DNA from 2 places in the Nonomuraea sp. NPDC048881 genome. Region 2 is predicted to be linked to the other one. Evidence: riboswitches for the same ligand, from Rfam matches in the RefSeq annotation. Region 2 holds a riboswitch; the other holds the start of a gene.

Region 1 (9,132 bases), on a different contig from region 2:
CGTTCGGGGCGCCTTCGCCGTGGTGCCGCGTCGGGTTCCGTACGCCCGGCGCCACCAGACGGGGTTCAGTCGCCCTGCACCAGCTCGTCCGCGAACGTGAAGTCCCCGGGGGCGTTGGACGACAGGTCCTCGCTCTCGCCGCCCGACTCGCCCTCGAAGGCGTCCGAGACGTCCTCACGCTCGCCCGACATGTCCTGCCCCTCCTCCGAGACGTCCTCGCGCTCGCCGGACATGTCCTGACCCTCCTCCGAGACGTCCTCGCGCTCGCCGGACATGTCCACGCCCTCCTCCGAGGCGTCCCCGCGCTCGTCGGACCTCTCATCGGCCTCGTCCGACGACCGCTCGTCGGCCTGGTCCGACGACCTGTCCTCGGCTTCCTCCGACGACCTGTCCTCGCCCTCCTCCGACATCTCCCCGCGCTCGTCCTGCGACGTCCACCTGGACGGCGAGGCGCAGTAGTCGCGGTCGTACAGTTCCAGGTAGCCCGCGCAGTAGGGCACGTCGACGTACTCCAGGGCCTCGTCCAGGTAACCGTGGTCGTCTGCCTGGGCGGGCATCGTCATGGCGGCCGCGGCGGCCAGCATGACGGCTCCGAGCCCGAGAACGCGCGCGGTGCGGGAATTCATGTAACTACTCCTTTGTGCGGTGAATCGTCACTTCGTTTCGTTACTGTCCGTAGTCAATAACTACTAAACGTGACGGGACCGGACACAACAAAAGGCGGCCGGATCCTTGGAGATCCGAACCGCCTTCTGATGCGTCAGCGACCAGGCGAGGCCTAGAAGTCCATGTCGCCGCCGCCGGGCATGCCGGCCGGAGCAGCAGGGGTCTTCTCGGGCTTCTCGGCGATGACGGCCTCGGTGGTGAGGAAGAGCGCCGCGATGGAGGCGGCGTTCTGCAGCGCGGAGCGCGTCACCTTGGCCGGGTCGATGATCCCGGACTCGAACATGTTGACGTACTCGCCGGAAGCGGCGTTGAGGCCCTCGCCCGGGGTCAGGTTGCGCACCTTCTCCACAACGACGCCGCCCTCAAGACCGGCGTTGACCGCGATCTGCTTGAGGGGCTCCTCAAGAGCCTTCTTCACGATCGCCGCGCCGGTGGCCTCGTCGCCGTTGAGCTCGAGCTTGTCGAACGCCTTGGCGCCGGCCTGCAGCAGCGCCACGCCACCGCCGGGGACGATGCCCTCCTCGACGGCCGCCTTGGCGTTGCGCACGGCGTCCTCGATGCGGTGCTTGCGCTCCTTGAGCTCGACCTCGGTCGCCGCGCCGGCCTTGATGACCGCCACGCCACCGGCCAGCTTGGCCAGGCGCTCCTGCAGCTTCTCACGGTCGTAGTCGGAGTCGGTGCGCTCGATCTCGGCGCGGATCTCGTTGACCCGGCCGGAGATCGCCTCGGCGTCACCGGCGCCGTCGACGATGGTGGTCTCGTCCTTGGTCACCACGACCTTGCGGGCGCGGCCGAGCAGGTCGAGGGTGGCGGTCTCGAGCTTGAGGCCGACCTCCTCGGCGATGACCTGACCGCCGGTCAGGATCGCGATGTCGCCCAGCATGGCCTTGCGGCGGTCGCCGAAGCCCGGGGCCTTGACGGCCACGGAGCGGAACAGGCCGCGGATCTTGTTGACCACCAGGGTCGCCAGGGCCTCGCCGTCGACGTCCTCGGCGATGATCAGCAGCGGCTTGCCGGACTGCACGACCTTGTCGAGCAGCGGCAGCAGGTCCTTGTTGGCCGAGACCTTGCTGTTGACGATCAGGATGTACGGGTCTTCGAGAACGGCCTCCATGCGGTCGGAGTCGGTCACGAAGTACATCGACGTCATGCCCTTGTCGAAGCGCATGCCCTCGGTGAGCTCAAGCTCAAGGCCGAAGGTGTTGCTCTCCTCGACGGTGATGACGCCTTCCTTGCCGACCTTGTCCATCGCCTCGGCGATGAGCGAGCCGATCTCGGGGTCGGCGGCGGAGATGGAGGCGGTGGAGGCGATCTGCTCCTTGGTCTCCACGTCCTTGGCCAGCTTGGAGAGCTCCTCGCTGACCCGCTCGACGGCGGCCTCGATGCCCTTCTTCAGGGCCATCGGGTTGGCGCCGGCGGCCACGTTGCGCAGACCTTCGCGCACCAGAGCCTGGGCGAGCACGGTGGCCGTGGTGGTGCCGTCGCCGGCGACGTCGTCAGTCTTCTTGGCGACTTCCTTGACCAGCTCGGCGCCGATCTTCTCCCACGGGTCCTCGAGCTCGATCTCCTTGGCGATGGAGACGCCGTCGTTGGTGATCGTGGGAGCGCCCCACTTCTTCTCCAGCACGACGTTGCGCCCCTTGGGGCCCAAGGTCACCTTGACGGCGTCGGCGAGCTGGTTCATACCGCGCTCGAGACCGCGCCGGGCGTCCTCGTCAAACGCGATCATCTTGGCTGCCATAAGGCTAGACCTCCCAGATGCAGGGTGGCGTGTCCTGGACCGAGCCGACGCCCGCGACGGCATAGGCCTGCATCTCCGTTCGGCAGACCCCATCGTCTCGATCCGAGTTGTTGGCACTCTGCCACACAGAGTGCCAACGAACTGTTTAGCACTCTACCCTGCCGAGTGCAAGCCACGGGCACCCCACCCCAGCTCATCGGGCAGGTCATCGGGTGCGCCGGTTCGCACGGCGAGCCGCCCCTGAGGCGCGGCCCGCCGTGCGAAGCCGACGGAGGAAACAGTGGCGAGCCCGTACGGACTGCGCTGCCGCACGTCCCGCCTTGGTGCATACCAGCGAGGGTGAATCAGACCGTGCGGACGGACTCCGCCTGCGGCCCCTTCTGGCCCTGCGTGATCTCGAACTCGACGCGCTGTCCCTGTTCGAGAGAGCGGTACCCGTCCATCATGATCGCTGAGTAATGGACGAATACATCCTTACCACCGTCTACCGCGATGAAGCCGTAGCCCTTGTCCGCGTTGAACCACTTGACGGTGCCCTGCGCCACTTCCGACTCCTCTTACTGGGCTCGCAGATCTCGCCCATTCCTTCGCGAGACCCGTAATCGCATGACTTTTGGGAAAATCAGCCAGACGATCGCCCTCGACCATACCTGTGGCACGGGGTTTGGCAACAGAGTCAACCGACAAAACGCTAATTTCATCGAAGGCTGAGTCGTTCGAGGTTGAATTTGGTTCTAAAACAAGAAGGCGCCCACAAGGGGCGCCTTCAAGAGTCGGTGGTCCGGCGGTCAGCCGCCCGCGACGGCGGGGATGATGGAGATCTGAGTGCCTTCAGGGGCGGGAGTGTCCAGGCCCTCGGCGAAACGGACATCCTCATCACCAACGTATACGTTGACAAAACGACGAATCTTGCCCGATTCATCCAGAATTCTCGCGCCGATCCCCGGGTAGTCGGAGTCAAGCCTGGCGAGAACGTCACGAAGAGTCGCCCCTTCGCCACTCACCTCGGCGTTACCCCCGGTGTAAGTGCGCAGAATGGTGGGAATCCGCACAGAAACGCTCATGGTTTTTGTTGCCTTTCCTGGATTGTCAGACAGTCGCGCGGAACGCGTCGAGAGAGGGCCGGATCACGGCGGTGGGCCGCGCGTCGTCGCTGATCGCGTCGAGCGTCTTCAGGCCGTCGCCGGTGTTCAGGACCACCGTCTCGGCCTCGGGGTCGAGCCTGCCCGTCTCGACGAGCTTCTTCAGCACGCCCACCGTGACGCCGCCCGCGGTCTCGGCGAAGATGCCCTCGGTGGAGGCCAGGAGCTTGATGGCGGCGACGATCTCGGGGTCGGTGACGTCCTCGACGCCCCCGCCCGTGCGCCGGGCGATGTCCAGCACGTACGGCCCGTCGGCGGGGTTGCCGATGGCCAGCGACTTGGCGATCGTGTCCGGCTTGACCGGCTGGACGACGTCGTGCCCCGCCTTGTACGCCGTCGAGACCGGCGAGCACCCGGCCGCCTGGGCCCCGAACACCTTGTAGGGGGTGTCCTCGACCAGCCCGAGCGCGATCAGCTCCTTGAACCCCTTGTCGATCTTCGTGAGCTGGGAGCCGGAGGCGATGGGGATGACGATCTGCTCCGGCAGCCGCCAGCCGAGCTGCTCGGCGATCTCGTACGCGAGCGTCTTGGACCCTTCGGCGTAGTAGGGCCGCAGGTTGACGTTGACGAACCCCCACCGCTCGCCCAGCGGGTCGCCGATCAGCTCCGAACAGAACCGGTTGACCTCGTCGTACGTGCCGTCGATGCCGATCAGCCGGCCGCCGAACACCCGGGCCATGGCGATCTTGGCCGCTTCGAGGTCGGCCGGGATGAACACGCACGCGTCGAGGCCGGCCCGCGCGGCGGCGGCGGTGACCGCGCCGGCGAGGTTGCCCGTGGAGGAGCAGGAGAGCGTGTGGAAACCGAAGTTCCTGGCCGCCTCGACGGCGATGGCGACCACCCGGTCCTTGAAGGAGTGGGTGGGGTTGCCCGAGTCGTCCTTCACGAACAGGGACCGGATGCCGAGCGCCTTGCCGAGGTTGCCGGCCTTGACCAGCTTCGTCCAGCCCGGGTTCATGTTGGGCTTGCTCGCCACGTCGGCGGGGACCGGGAGCAGGGAGCGGTAGCGCCAGATGTTGGCGGGGCCGGACTCGATGTCCGCGCGGGTCACCTGGCCGAAGGAGTAGGCCGCTTCGAGCGGCCCGAAACACTCCAGGCAGGCGAAGCTGGGACCCAGGGGGTAGCGCGTGCCGCACTCGCGGCAGGACAGGGCGACGGCAGGACCAAAGTCGAGCGACATGAAGCGAGGCCTTCCCTCATCTTCGCCCGCGGCCACCTTGACCGCGAACCGGAATTGGCACCTTGTCCCGGTCGGCCTCGCCAGGTCGCGAGCACAAGCCGGGAGGGTTGCCGGGGCTTCGCAGGGCCGGTCCCTCCACCCCTCTGGATGAGCAATATGCAGTTGTCGAAAAGGACTCTACCTTCTCAAGTGGCGGAAACAACCACCCGTCTCACCATGCGAGAGGACACGTCTCACCGATAGTCCTCCCCGAGGACTCCCTGCACGTACTTGCGGGCCTGGTGGATGCGGGACTTGGCGGTGCCGAGCGGGATGTTGAGCTGCTCGGCCACCTCGTTGTAGTCGAGCTGGACGATGTCGCGCAGCACCAGCGCCTGGGCCAGGTCGGGCTTGTCGGCCTCCAGCGCCTCCATCGCGTCGAGCAGGTCGAGCCGCGAGCCGGCGATCACGCTGACCCGCCGCGCGTCGGGCTTCTGCATCGGCAGCTCCTCCGACGTCTGCTCGGCGGCCCTGCGCTTCAGCGAGCGGTACGTGGTGCGCGCGCAGTTGGCGGTCACGATGTGCAGCCAGGTGCTGAACCTGGCCCGCCCCTCGAACCGGCCGATGTTGCGCGCCACGGCCAGCAGAGTGTCCTGCGAGGCTTCTTCCGCGTCCTGGTGATAGGGCAGGATCCGGGCGCAGTGGCGCATCACGTCAGGCTCGATCCTGGCCAGGAGCTCGCCGAGCGCGCGATGGTCTCCGGCCGCGGCCGAGCGGGCGAGTTCCTCGGTTAGCTCATCTAGCGCCATAGCTGGGATCCTATGGGCGAAGGGAGCCCAAATGAACAGCGTTCTCGTGGCGTCCAACCGCGGGCCGGTCTCCTTCACCGTCGACGACGACGGTGAGCTGACCATGAAACGCGGTGGCGGCGGCCTCGTCTCGGGCCTGTCGGGGGTGGCCAAGGAGCACGGCGTGCTGTGGGTGTGCGCCGCGCTGTCCGACGGCGACCGCAGCGCCGTGCGCCTGGCCCCGGGGGGCCGGCTCGACCGCTGCGGCTACGACACGGGCGCCCTGCGGATGCTCGACATCCCCGCGGCCACCTTCCACCGCGCCTACAACGCCGTGGCCAACTCGACCCTGTGGTTCGTCAACCACCTGCTGTACGACATCCCCAACTCCCCCAGTTTCGGCACCAAGTTCCGGCGCGAGTGGGAGTCCTACCGCGACTACAACGGCGCGTTCGCGCTGGCGCTGGCCGAGGAGGCCGGGCACGGCGCGCGCGTGATGGTCCAGGACTACCACCTGACGCTCACCCCGGCGATGCTCCGCGCCGAGCGGCCCGACCTGCGCATCGCCCACTTCAGCCACACGCCGTGGGCCCCTCCCGAGTACTTCTCCCTGCTGCCCGACGCGGTGACCAGGGAGGTGCTCGACGGCATCCTGGGGGCCGACCACGCGGGCTTCCTCACCGCCCGGTGGGCGGCGGCGTTCATGGACTGCTGCGAGGCGCTGCTGGGCGCGCGGGTGGACCGCGCGGCCGGCACGGTCACCCACGAGGGCAGGACGACCCGCGTCGGCGTGCACAGCCTGGGCGTGGACGGCGCGGCGCTGTGGGCGCGGGCCTGCGAGCCCGACGTCGAGTCGCACATGGCCGCGCTGGCCGAGCAGGTGGCCGGACGCCGGCTGATCGTCCGCATCGACCGCACCGAGCTGTCCAAGAACATCGTGCGCGGGCTGCTGGCCTACCGGGAGTTCCTGGCCGCCCATCCGGAGTGGCACGGCAAGGTGGTCCACCTGGCCTTCGCCTACCCCAGCCGGCACGACCTGCCCGAATACCGCGAGTACACCGCGTCGGTGCAGCGCTGCGCGCGCGAGATCGAGGACGAGTACGCCACCGAGGACTGGGACCCGGTCATCCTCAACGTCAACGACGACTACCCGCGCTCGCTGGCCGCCTACCGGCTGGCCGACGTGCTGCTGGTCAACCCCATCCGCGACGGCATGAACCTGGTCGCCAAGGAGGGGCCGGTCCTGTCGCCGCGCTGCGCCCTGGTGCTCTCGCGCGAGGCGGGGGCGGCCGCCGAGCTGGGCCCGTACGCGCTGGTGGTCAACCCCTACGACGTGAGCGGCACGGCGGACGCGCTGCACGAGGCGCTGGTGATGCCCGAGGACGAACGCCGGCGGCGCCGCGACCGGCTGCACGAGGCGGCCACCGCGCTGCCGCCGCACAAGTGGCTGGAATCCCAACTCGACGCCCTGCTTTAACATGAGAAGTCGGGTTCACTGCCAATGACGGAGGCTGCCGGGTGTCGACGGTCTCAGTGCCCATCAGACTCGTCCGGGACCGTCCGACCTGGCTCATCTACTTCCTGCTCGGCACGTTCGCCACGTTTGTGTACGGCCTGAGCGCCGCCCTCCCGCTGCTGCGCGCCGACCAGCGCACCACGGCCACCGTCGCCGGGCTGCACGGCACCGCGATGGCGGTCGGGACGATCGGCGCCGGGCTCGCGCTGCCCCTGCTCACCAGGCTGCTCGGCCGGCGCTCGACGTGCTGGCTCGGCCTGGCCGGGATGAACGCCGGCGTGCTGCTGGTCATGGCCGGCTCCGCGCTGCCCCTGACGCTGCTCGGCTACGGCGTGGCCGGCGGCTTCGGCTCGGTCATGCTCTACGCGGCGATGGCCGAGCTCAGCGACCACCACGGGGCCGCGGGGCCGGCCGCGCTCAGCGAGGCCAACGCCGTGGGCGTGCTGGTGGGGATGGTGGCCACGTTCGTGCTCAGCCAGGTGGCGCAGAGCGCGCTCGGCTGGCGGGCCGCCCTGCTGGTCACCCCGGCCGTCAGCGCCCTGCTGGCGCTGTCGCTGGGCCGCTCCTGGCCCGCGCCCCGGCGGGCCGGCGGAGGGCGGGCCGGCGCGGTCGCCGGGGAGGTCGTCCCGGCGCGGGAGGGCGGCGGGTGGCGCTTCCATCTGGCCGGGGGCGTGCTGTTCTGCTGCGTGGCGCTGGAGTTCACGTTCAACCTGTGGGCCGCCGACCTGTTCGCCCTCAGGACGGGCGTGCCTGCGGCCGTCGCGGCGACCGGGCTGACGGCGTTCGTCTGCGGCATGGCGGCGGGCAGGTTCGCGGGCGCGCAGCTCGCGCTGCGGCTGCCGGCCACGCCGCTGCTGGCCGGCGCTCTGGGGCTGATGGCCTTCGGCTGGGTGCTGTTCTGGGCGAGCACCGCGCCGATCCTGTCGTACGCGGGGCTGGCGCTGAGCGGGCTGGGCGCGTCGCTGCAGTTCCCGCTCGCGCTGAGCACGTTGATCGCCGCCTCCGGCGACCGGGCGGACCGGGCGGCGGCCGCCTCGCCCGTGTGGGCGGGCGCCGCCATGGCGATCGGCCCGCTGCTGCTCGGCGCGCTGGCCGACGGCTACGGCACCGGGAACGCGTTCCTGCTGGTGCCCGTGGTCATCGGCCTGGCGGTCGCCGGGGTGCTCATCTCCAGTCGGCGTACTTGAGCGTGTCGGCCAGGCCGGGGGTGTCCCACTGGTCGACGACGAGGATCCCGCTCTTCGGCAGGTACCACTCGCGCTGCGTGAAGCGGGCCTTGACGCCGCCGCCCGAGTAGCTGACGCACGTGGCCTGCCAGGCGTTGTAGGCGGCCTTGTGCCCGGCCCCCATCTGCCGGTAGCCCCTGGTGACCTTGGGGCCGACGACCTCGCCCCACTTGCGGTTGATCGGGCAGGGCTGCACGTCGCTGGCCGGATAGTACGGGTCCTTGCCCGTGTAGGGCCCGAACCCCTCGGCGCCCCGCTTGATCGCGGCGGGACCGAGGACGTAGAACGCGTCGCACTCCGGCGAGCCCCAGCCCTGCGGCTTGGCGCACCGCCCGGTGACCACCTGGACGACGTCGCCGCCCCTGCGGTGGACCACCCACTCGATCGGGATGTAGAGCGTCAGGCCGCCGCGCAGCCTGAGCTGCTGGGCGGGGGCGGCGGAGGCGGCGCCGGGGACGGCGAGCACGGCAGCCAGGGTGGCGAGAGCCGCGGCCGAGGCGGCGGCGAGAGATCGTCGTGACATGCGCACCAACGTAGGACCCGCCACTTGCAGCCCAATCACGAACGGCTGAAAGCCGCGAGCCGGCCCAGACGGCGCAAGGCCGCGAGCCGGCTCACGAACGGCTGGACCCTAGGGACGGGTGAAGGCCGTCGTCAGCTCCCGCAGCAGCGCCACCACGCCGTCGGGCCCGTCGACCACGATGTCGGCCCGCTCGGCCAGCGCGGTCACCTCGGCCGAGCCGCTGCACACGGTCACGCCGGGCAGCCCCGAGGCGCGTACGGCGTCGAAGGCGGCCAGGTCGCCGAGGTCGTCGCCGACGAACATGACGGACCTGGCGTCCCGCTCGGCCAGGAACAGCCCGAGCGCGTGGCCCTTGTCCATGCCGGGCGGGC
Region 2 (9,132 bases):
TTCTTCGTCGCGGCCGGGTCGTTCGTGGCCTGCGTGGTGCTCGTCTGCGCGGCCCTGTACCTGGAACACTGCTGCCGGATCCCGAAGGACTCCGACGAGCGCAAACCCGACTAGCGGCGGCGGCCGAAGAGGTAGATGACCGGCAGCGTGCAGATCAGCGGCCCGACGATGGCGATCGGCCGCTCCAGCCACCACTTCAGGTCGGGCGGGATCTTCGTGCCGAGGTTGCCGAACAACCACCACGACAGCCCTAAGGCGATCGCCATGCCGGTCGTGTGGAACAGGAACAGCGGCAGGGCGTAGCGGTTGATGAAGGAGTTGGCACGGGCCCAGCGGGGGCGTTCGAGCACGCGTTCCATGGCCGGGCGCAGCACTTCCACCAGGCCGATCTGGAAGATCAGCAGGGCGACGATGACGAACGTGGGCGGCGCCATGTTCGACCACTTGTCGCCCGGCACGCCCACCATCGAGCCCGGGTAGATGCCCGAGTAGACCAGGCCGATCAGCGCGAACAGGCCAGTCCACAGGATGCCGACGTCGTACCGCCGGGGCAGGACGACGATCCGGTCGTAGAAGAAGCCCGCCTGGTGGGCCAGCCCCCAGACGATGATCATGTTGAGCCAGCCGGCCCACTCGAAGCCGTAGCGGAAGCGCACGACGTCGACGACCAGGGCCGAGCCGCCGAGCCAGATGAGGGCCAGCACGTCGTAGCGCCTGTGCAGCCACAGGGCCACCGGCAGCAGCGCGATCAGCACCAGGTAGACGCCGAGGAACCACAGCGGGCTGAGCACGAGCAGCACCACCCGCCACATCCATCCCACGTGGAACGCCCAGGTGACGATCGCCCCGACGGAGATCCACACGCCGCACAGGAACAGCGCGGGCAGGGACAGCGCGCGGATGCGCCGCCAGACGAACGCCCCGATGCCGACGCCGCGCGCCTGGGCCCGGTTCCAGGACAGCAGGTGCACGTGGCCGCCGACGTAGAAGAACAGCGGCAGCACCTGGAGCAGCCAGGTCAGGATCCACAACCCGGAGGTGAAGCCGAGCGGGCTGGTGGGCTCGGGCCCGCTGGGCTTCCACTCCAGGATCGTGAACGCCCAGTGCCAGACCACCACGACGATGAGGCTGAGGGCGCGCAGCCAGTCGACGTACTTGTCGCGTTCGGGAGTGCTCACTTGTCGATGTCACCCACGACGAAGAACATCGAGCCCAGAATGGCGATCATGTCGGCCACCAGGTTCCCGGGCAGCAGCTCGCGCAGCGCCTGGACGTTGCCGAACGACGCCGAGCGCAGCTTGAGCCGCCACGGCGTCTTGTCGCCCTTGGAGACCAGGTAGTAGCCGTTGATGCCGAGCGGGTTCTCGGTCCACGCGTACGTGTGGCCCTCGGGCACCTTGAGCACCTTCGGCAGGCGCTGGTTGACGGGCCCCGGCGGCAGCTCGCGCAGCCGGGCGACGCACGCGTCGGCCAGGTCGAGGGAGACCTTGAGCTGCTCGAACAGCACCTCGAACCGGGCGTGGCAGTCGCCGTCGCGCCGGGTGACGACCGTGACCGGCAGCTCCCCGTAGGCGAGGTACGGGTCGTCGCGCCGCAGGTCGAAGTCCACGCCGGAGGCGCGGGCGATGGGGCCGCTGACGCCGTACTGGAGGATCTGCTCGCGGGTCAGCACGCCGACGCCCTTGGTGCGGGCGAGGAAGATCTCGTTGTTCAGGATGAGGCCCTCGATGTCGGGCACCCGGCGGCGGGTCTCGGCGACGGCCGCGGCGACCCGGTCGAGCCAGCCGAGCGGCAGGTCCTCCTTGAGGCCGCCGACCCGGTTGAACATGTAGTGCATGCGCCCGCCGGAGATCTCCTCCATGACGGCCTGGATGCGTTCGCGCTCGTTGAAGGCGTAGAAGACGGGGGTGATCGCGCCCAGTTCGAGGGGGTAGGAGCCGAGGAACATCAGGTGGTTGAGCACCCGGTTGAGCTCGGCCAGCAGCGTACGCGCCCACACGGCCCTGACCGGCGTCTCCATGCCGAGCAGCCGTTCGGCGGCCAGCACGACGCCCAGTTCGTTGGCGAACCCCGACAGCCAGTCGTGCCGGTTGGCGAGCATGATGATCTGGCGGTAGTCGCGGACCTCGAACAGTTTCTCCGCGCCCCTGTGCATGTAGCCGATGATCGGCTCGGCCGCCTCGATGCGCTCGCCGTCGAGGGTGAGCCGGAGCCTGAGCACGCCGTGCGTGGAGGGATGCTGGGGGCCGATGTTGAGGATCATGTCCTCGGTCGCCAGCTCCTTCGCGCCGGCGCCGATCCCGACCACGCGTTCCGTCATGGGGCCCATGCTGCCACCGTCCCACGGGGTGATCCAGCGTGGGGGATGGTCAAGGAATCGTATGGCAACGCATCCCGAAGCCAGACATGGGGATCAATACCGGGAACGGGGGGAGAAAGCACTGTGAAGAGAGTCCTGTTTGATGTGGCGGCCCTGATCTCCCGGGTGGTACTCGGGGTGATCTTCGTGGCGCACGGCTGGCAGAAGTGGCAGGGCGGGCTCGGTGCCGCGGCGGGGCAGTTCCGGGAGATGGGCGTGCCCATGCCCGAGTTGTCGGCCGGATTCGCCGCCATCGTCGAGCTGGTCGGCGGCGCCCTGCTGATCCTCGGCCTGCTGGTCCGGCCGGTGGCGTTGCTGCTGCTCATCGACATGATCGGCGCGATCGTCTTCGTGCACGCGGGCCACGGGGTGTTGTCGCAAGGCGGGGGATGGGAACTGCCGGGCGCGCTGGGTGCGCTGTCCTTGATGCTCGCCGCGCTGGGTGGCGGCCGCATCGGGCTCGACGGCATCTTCCACTCGACGTACCGCCGTCGCAGGGAACGCCAGATCGCCGAGGACGACCTCGCCGCGCACCGGCCGGCCCGGCGCGCCGAGCCGACGACGGTCGTCACCGAGGGGCCGGCCACGCAGGTCGGGCCCGAGGGCGGCCCGACGACGCCGGCCCGGCCCGAGGGCGAGGCCGAGCCGCCCAACGTGCCGCGGCAGCCCAACGCGCCGCGCCCCGGGCACCTCAACGACGAGGACATGCGGGACATCGACGCCCTGGTGTCCGACGAGCCGCACCAGCAGAAGCCGCCCAACCGTTGAGCGTCAGCGGCTGACCAGGTCGCGCAGGGCCTCGATCAGGCGGTCGACGTGCTCCTGCGTGCTGCCGATGCCGATGGAGGCGCGTACCGCCGAGGCGGTGCCGTCCTCGCAGCCGCCGTCCGAGGCATCCAGCAGGTGGCGGACGAACGGGTGCGCGCAGAACTTCCCGTCCCGCACGCCGATGCCGTACTCGCCGGACAGCGCCTCGGCCACCTCGCGGGCCGAGTAGCCGTCCACGACGAACGACACGATCCCCACCCGCGGGTGGTCCTCGCCCCACAGCGACAGCTCGCGCACCCCGTCGATCGAGGCCAGACCGGTACGCAGCCGGGCGATCAGGCGCTCCTCCTCGCGCACCAGCTCCGTCCACCCCGTGGCGGTGAGCGCGTCGCAGGCGGCGGCCAGGGCGATGGCGCCGAGCACGTTGGGGGTGCCGGCCTCGTGGCGGGGCTCGGGGTCGTCGTGCCACTCGGTGGTCTCGCCGACCGAGCGCACCGCGCCGCCGCCCTTCAGGTACGGCTCGCCCGCCGCCAGCCAGTCACGGCGTCCGACCAGCACGCCGGCGCCGAAGGGCGCGTACAGCTTGTGGCCGGAGAAGGCCACGTAGTCCAGGTCGAGCGCGGTCAGGTTGAGCCTGCGGTGCGGGACGAGCTGGGCGGCGTCCACCAGTATCCGGGCGTCGTGCCGGTGGGCGATGTGGGCGAGGGCGGCGATGGGCCACAGCTCGCCGGTGACGTTGGAGGCGGCGGTGACCACGAGCAGCTTGGGCCCCTCGATCCCGGCCAGCGCCTCGTCGGCGGCGCGGACGGCCTCGCCGGGGAAGGCGGGCGGCGCCAGGCGCACGGACCGCTCCCAGGGCAGCAGCGAGGCGTGGTGCTCGGAGTCGAAGACGACGACGGTCGTGCCCTCGGGCAGGCAGCCGGCCAGCAGGTTGGTGGCGTCGGTGGTGTTGCGGGTGAAGATGACGGCGTCGTCCGGGCGGGCGCCGACGAAGGCCCGGACCGTGTGGCGGGCCTGCTCGTAGCGGGCGGTGGTGAGCTGGGAGGCGTAGCCCGCGCCGCGGTGGACGCTGGAGTAGGCCGGGAGCGCGGCGGCGACGGCGGCGCTGACCGGCTCAAGACAGGGGGCGCTGGCCGCGTAGTCGAGGTTGGCGTAGCTCACCAGCCGGCCGCCCTTGACCGGCACTTCGAGGTCGGCGCCGAGCACGGCGGGGATCGACCGTCCGGAGGCGGCGGCAGGGGCGGTGGCCTCGGCGGCAGCCTGGGCGGGAACGGAGTTGAAGATCGTCAGCGTGGACACGGCGCAGCTCCTCACGGGTCGGTCGGACCCCTGGAAGCAGCCACGGAGCCCGCGCTTGCCCGCCACACCTCGTGACGGACCAGGTCTTCACCCGGGGCACCCCGCCGCGGACGCGAGGGTTGCCGGCCAGCTAGCCGGGGCTTGTCGCTGGCACTCATGACCTACGACGGCACTATAACCGACACCCGGGCATGATTCGCAAGCTCAGCAGGTCAACCCGTCTCATAAGATGAAATAGTGCGCTTTGATCCCTGGAATCCGGATTTCGTCGTCGACCCCTATCCGGCGTACGACGAGCTGAGGCGCGAGGCGCCCGTCCGCTACTTCGAGCCGTCCAACCAGTGGCTGATCTCCCGGCACGCGGACGTGAACGCGCTGCTCAGGGACCGGCGGCTGGGCCGCGACTACACCCACGTCGCCACGCACGAGGAGTTCGGCCGGCAGCCCGCGCCGGAGTTCCAGGAAGCCTTCTGGCGGGTCAGCAGGAACGGCATGCTGGAGGTCGAGCCGCCGGACCACACGAGGCTGCGCCGGCTGGTGTCCAAGGCGTTCACGCCGCGCATGGTCGAGTCGCTGCGCCCGCGCGTCCGGGCCATCGCCGAGAGCCTGATCGACGCCTACGTCGAGAAGGGCGGCGGCGACCTGATCGCCGAGGTCGCCGAGCCGTTGCCGGTCACCGTCATCGCCGAGATGCTCGGCGTCCCCGAGCAGGACCGCCACCTGCTGCGCCCGTGGTCGGCCGACATGTGCGGCATGTACGAGCTCAACCCCAGCCTGGAGACCCAGCACCAGGCGGTGCGCGCGGCCGAGGAGTTCGAGTCCTACCTCAAGGACCTGGCCCGCGACCGGCTCGCGAACCCCGGCGAGGACCTGGTCAGCGCCCTGGCCGCGATCCCCGAGCTGACCCTCGACGAGCTGGCCGGCACCTGCGTGCTGCTGCTCAACGCGGGCCACGAGGCCACGGTCAACGTCACCGGCAACGGCTGGCGGGCCCTGCTGAAGAACCCGGGCGAGCTGGCCCGTCTGCGCGCCGACCGTTCGCTGCTGCCGACCGCCATCGAGGAGCTGCTGCGCTACGACACCCCGCTGCAGCTCTTCGAGCGCTGGGTGCTGGAGGACATCGAGGTGCACGGCGTGCGGATCCCGCGCGGCTCGGAGGTCGCCTGCCTGTTCGGCTCGGCCAACAGGGACCCCGAGGTGTTCGAGGACCCGGACCGGCTCGACCTGGGCCGTCCGGACAACCCGCACATCTCCTTCGGCGCCGGCATCCACTTCTGCCTGGGCGCGCCGCTGGCCAGGATCGAGCTGACGGAGTCGTTCACCGCGCTGCTGGACCGGGTCGGGACGATCGAGCTGCGCGCGGAGCCGGTCTACAAGCCGGGCTTCGTCATCCGCGGCCTGCGCTCGCTCGACCTCGACGTCACCGGCTCTGGCTGAGCCAGCCGAACCCGCCGAGCCCCGCCGGATCGATCAGCTCGCCCTCCTCCGACGCCCGCGACAACGCGCGCACGTAGCCGCGCGGATCGGTGCGGGCGAGGTCGACCGGCGGCCGGGCGCCGGTGAGGCCCAGCGCCCGCAACATGTCGCGCTGTGTGGACAAGGTTGTGGATATCGCGCCGGCCCGCCGCCCGGCCTCGGCGCACGCGTCGAGCGCGACGTGGGCGGTGATGTCGCAGGTCCCGTCGGGGATGGGCGTGACGACGGCGCCGTCGCGGTAACCGGTCAGCGTGCCACAGAGCGGTCGGTTATCCACAGGGTGTGCATAATCCACGGCTATCGCCCGGCCGCGGGCGAGGCGTACCAGAACGGAGGCCCAGGCGTCGTCACGGGGACGGCCGATCTCGGCTCGGGTGCCCACGTGCGGCAGCGGCCACCAGCGGTCGAGCCATTCGCGGTCGGCGGGCCGCAGCGGACCGCCGAGGCGCTCCTCCCCGGTGCGGGTGTTGACCATGACCAGACGCGGGCCGCCGGAGGTCTGCTCGGCCACGTCGAGCGGGATGTTGTCGAGCCACTCGTTGGCGACGGCCAGCCCGGTGATGCTGGACGGCAGGCAGCGGCGCCACTCGACCTCGTCGGGCAGGCCCGGCGGCCTGGGTGACAGGTCGACGCACGTGACCCGGAGCCGGTTGCGCAGCGCGGGCTCGGCCAGGTCGAGGACGCGGCGGACCAGCACGCCCTCACCGGAGCCGATGTCGACCAGGTCGAGCCACTCGGGGGAGCCGAGGTCGCAGTCGACCTCCGCCAGCAGGGCCAGGATCGCCTCGGCGAACACGGCCGAGGCCCCGACCGAGGTGCGGAAGTGGCCCGAGGGGCGTTCGCGGAGGTAGAAACCCTCCTCGCCGTAGAGCGCGCGTTCGGTCGCGGCGCGCCAGGTGAGCCACATGAGGCTGACTATCTCATGACTCCGGCCATCAACACGCTAAGTCATTGATTGACTACACTTGGTCGCTACATTGCGCTAACGTTTACGTACTGTCACCGAGCGACTGCGTTTCGCCCATCCGCGGTAAGCGGCGAGCCGGTTCGCTCCACCGAAGCATTGCGGCCTCCACGGCCGCATACTGAGAGGAGCCCCCCGTGAAGAAGACTCTGGTCATGGCAGGTGCCATTGCCCTGCTGGCGCTGGCGGCCCCCGCGTACGCCGACGACGTCACCCACGGCAACAACGGCATCCTGAGCGGCAGCCCGATCCACCTCCCCATCACCGCCGTCGTGCCCGTCTGCGGCAACAACATCGGCATCCAGGCTGTCCCGATCAACGGCTGCCAGGGGAGCCCCAACACCGCGGTCTACAGCCGCTGAGGCAGGGAGAGCCCGGACCGCTCGCGCGCGGTCCGGGCTCTGATCCCGGCCGGTCAGTCGGCGGATGACCGGTCAGTGCACCTCCAAGAGGTCGCATCCAGGCGGGCGTCGGGTTGTCAGGACTCGGCGCCCGTCGTCGTGCGTGGACCCCTCTCCTCATCTCTTTCGACAGGGGGTGCACGATTCGTATGCCCCTGTCGCATTTGTCGTTAACTCAACGGGCGGTAAAGCGGCGGACATGCCTGACCGCGTTCGTCGGCCCGTGACATGTGCGCCGCCGCCCGCCGGTTACGCTGGTCGGCAGTGCCATCACGGTCGACAGGGGTGAGACGTCATGGACGCAGGTGATCGCCCGGCACGGCTGACCGTCGGCGTGCTCGGCGCGGGCAAGGTCGGCTCCGCGCTCGGCGCCGCCCTGGCGCAGGCGGGCCACCGGATCGTGGCCGCGAGCGGGGTCTCCGACAGGTCGCGGAGGTGGGCCGCCGACCGGCTCGGGGTCGAGCTGACGCGGCCCGACGAGGTGGTGGCCGCCGCCCAGCTCATCCTGCTGACCGTCCCCGACGACGCGCTGCCCGACCTCGTGGCCGGCCTGGCCCGTACGGGCGCCGACCTCCAGGGCAAGCTGCTCGTCCACACCAGCGGCGCGTACGGCCTGTCGGTGCTCGAACCCGCCGCCGGGGTGGGCGCGCTGCCGCTCGCGCTCCACCCGGTCATGACCTTCACCGGCCGCGACGACGACCTCAACAAGATCACCGGCATCTCCTTCGGCGTCACCGCGCCCGACATGCTGCGGCCCGTGGCCGAGGCGCTGGTGATCGAGATGGGCGGCGAGCCGGTCTGGATCGCCGAGAGCGACCGCGCGCTCTACCACGCGGCCCTGGCCAACGCCGCCAACCACATGGTCACCCTCATCGCCGAGTCCGAGGAGCTGCTCGGGCGCATCGGCGTCGAGCACCCGGGCCGGATGCTGGGCCCGCTGCTCGGCGCGGCGCTCGACAACGTGCTGCGGCTGGGCATCGCCGGGCTGACCGGCCCGGTCGTCCGCGGCGACGCGGGCACCGTGCGCAAGCACGTCGACGCGCTGATCCTGGCCGCCCCGGAGGCCGCCGACGCCTACATCGCGCTGGCCCGGCTCACCGCCGACCGGGCGCTGGCCGCGGGGCTGCTCAAACCGGAGGAGGCGGAGCGGCTGCTCGACGCGCTTGGGGGCAATATATGGACCTGACCGTCGGGTGTGGAGGGCAGCAATGGATCTGATCGTGGCCGGCAACCGGGACGACCTGGCGAAGGCGCGTGGCACGGGCAGCGTGGCGCTGGTCCCGACCATGGGCGCGCTGCACGAGGGCCACCGGTCGCTGATCAGGGCCGCCCGGGTACGCGCCGACCAGGTCGTGGTCAGCATCTTCGTCAACCCGCTGCAATTCGGTCCTAACGAGGATTTTTCCCGCTATCCCCGTACGTTCGACGCCGATCTCGACGTGTGCCGGGAGGAGGGCGTGCACGTCGTGTTCGCGCCCTCGCCCGAGGACATGTACCGCCCCGAGCGGCAAGTGAGCGTCTGCGCGGGCGAGATGGGCACGATCGTCGAGGGCGCCTCCAGGCCGGGCCACTTCGACGGCGTGCTGACGGTGGTGCTCAAGCTGTTCAACCTGGTCCGTCCCGACGTGGCGATCTTCGGCCAGAAGGACGCCCAGCAGCTCGCCGTCATCCGCCGCATGGTGGCCGACCTCGACCTGGCCGTCGAGATCGTCGGCGCGCCCACCGTGCGCGAGCCCGACGGCCTGGCCCTGTCCAGCCGCAACCGTTACCTGTCGGCGCGCGACCGCACGGTCGCGCTGGCCCTGTCCCGCGCCCTGCGGGCGGGCGCGGCCGAGCTCACCGCCGGCGCGATCCGGTCCACCGCC

What was found. A riboswitch is a leader RNA that binds a small molecule or an ion and turns the genes downstream of it on or off. The one in region 2 is predicted to bind S-adenosylmethionine.
Region 1: another riboswitch for S-adenosylmethionine. It lies ahead of thrC (threonine synthase); the one in region 2 lies ahead of AB0C33_RS24115 (aminotransferase class V-fold PLP-dependent enzyme).

Annotation. Positions count from the first base shown of each region.
Region 1 covers NZ_JBEZGC010000020.1:27,953-37,084, reverse strand. The annotation lists gene AB0C33_RS42380 (hypothetical protein) at 66-626, opposite strand; gene groL (chaperonin GroEL) at 779-2,407, opposite strand; gene AB0C33_RS42370 (cold-shock protein) at 2,752-2,952, opposite strand; gene AB0C33_RS42365 (MoaD/ThiS family protein) at 3,196-3,471, opposite strand; gene thrC (threonine synthase) at 3,497-4,729, opposite strand; SAM riboswitch class I at 4,743-4,883, opposite strand; gene AB0C33_RS42355 (RNA polymerase sigma factor) at 4,963-5,517, opposite strand; gene AB0C33_RS42350 (trehalose-6-phosphate synthase) at 5,549-6,973, shown strand; gene AB0C33_RS42345 (hypothetical protein) at 7,015-8,199, shown strand; gene AB0C33_RS42340 (hypothetical protein) at 8,177-8,761, opposite strand; gene otsB (trehalose-phosphatase) at 8,870-9,132, opposite strand, start outside.
Region 2 covers NZ_JBEZGC010000006.1:429,707-438,838, forward strand. The annotation lists gene AB0C33_RS24095 (DUF3180 domain-containing protein) at 1-114, shown strand, start outside; gene AB0C33_RS24100 (acyltransferase) at 111-1,178, opposite strand; gene AB0C33_RS24105 (NADH-quinone oxidoreductase subunit D) at 1,175-2,320, opposite strand; gene AB0C33_RS24110 (DoxX family protein) at 2,444-3,127, shown strand; gene AB0C33_RS24115 (aminotransferase class V-fold PLP-dependent enzyme) at 3,131-4,342, opposite strand; SAM riboswitch class IV at 4,473-4,588, opposite strand; gene AB0C33_RS24120 (cytochrome P450) at 4,664-5,863, shown strand; gene AB0C33_RS24125 (SAM-dependent methyltransferase) at 5,847-6,809, opposite strand; gene AB0C33_RS24130 (chaplin family protein) at 7,004-7,228, shown strand; gene AB0C33_RS24135 (DUF2520 domain-containing protein) at 7,563-8,453, shown strand; gene panC (pantoate--beta-alanine ligase) at 8,476-9,132, shown strand, end outside.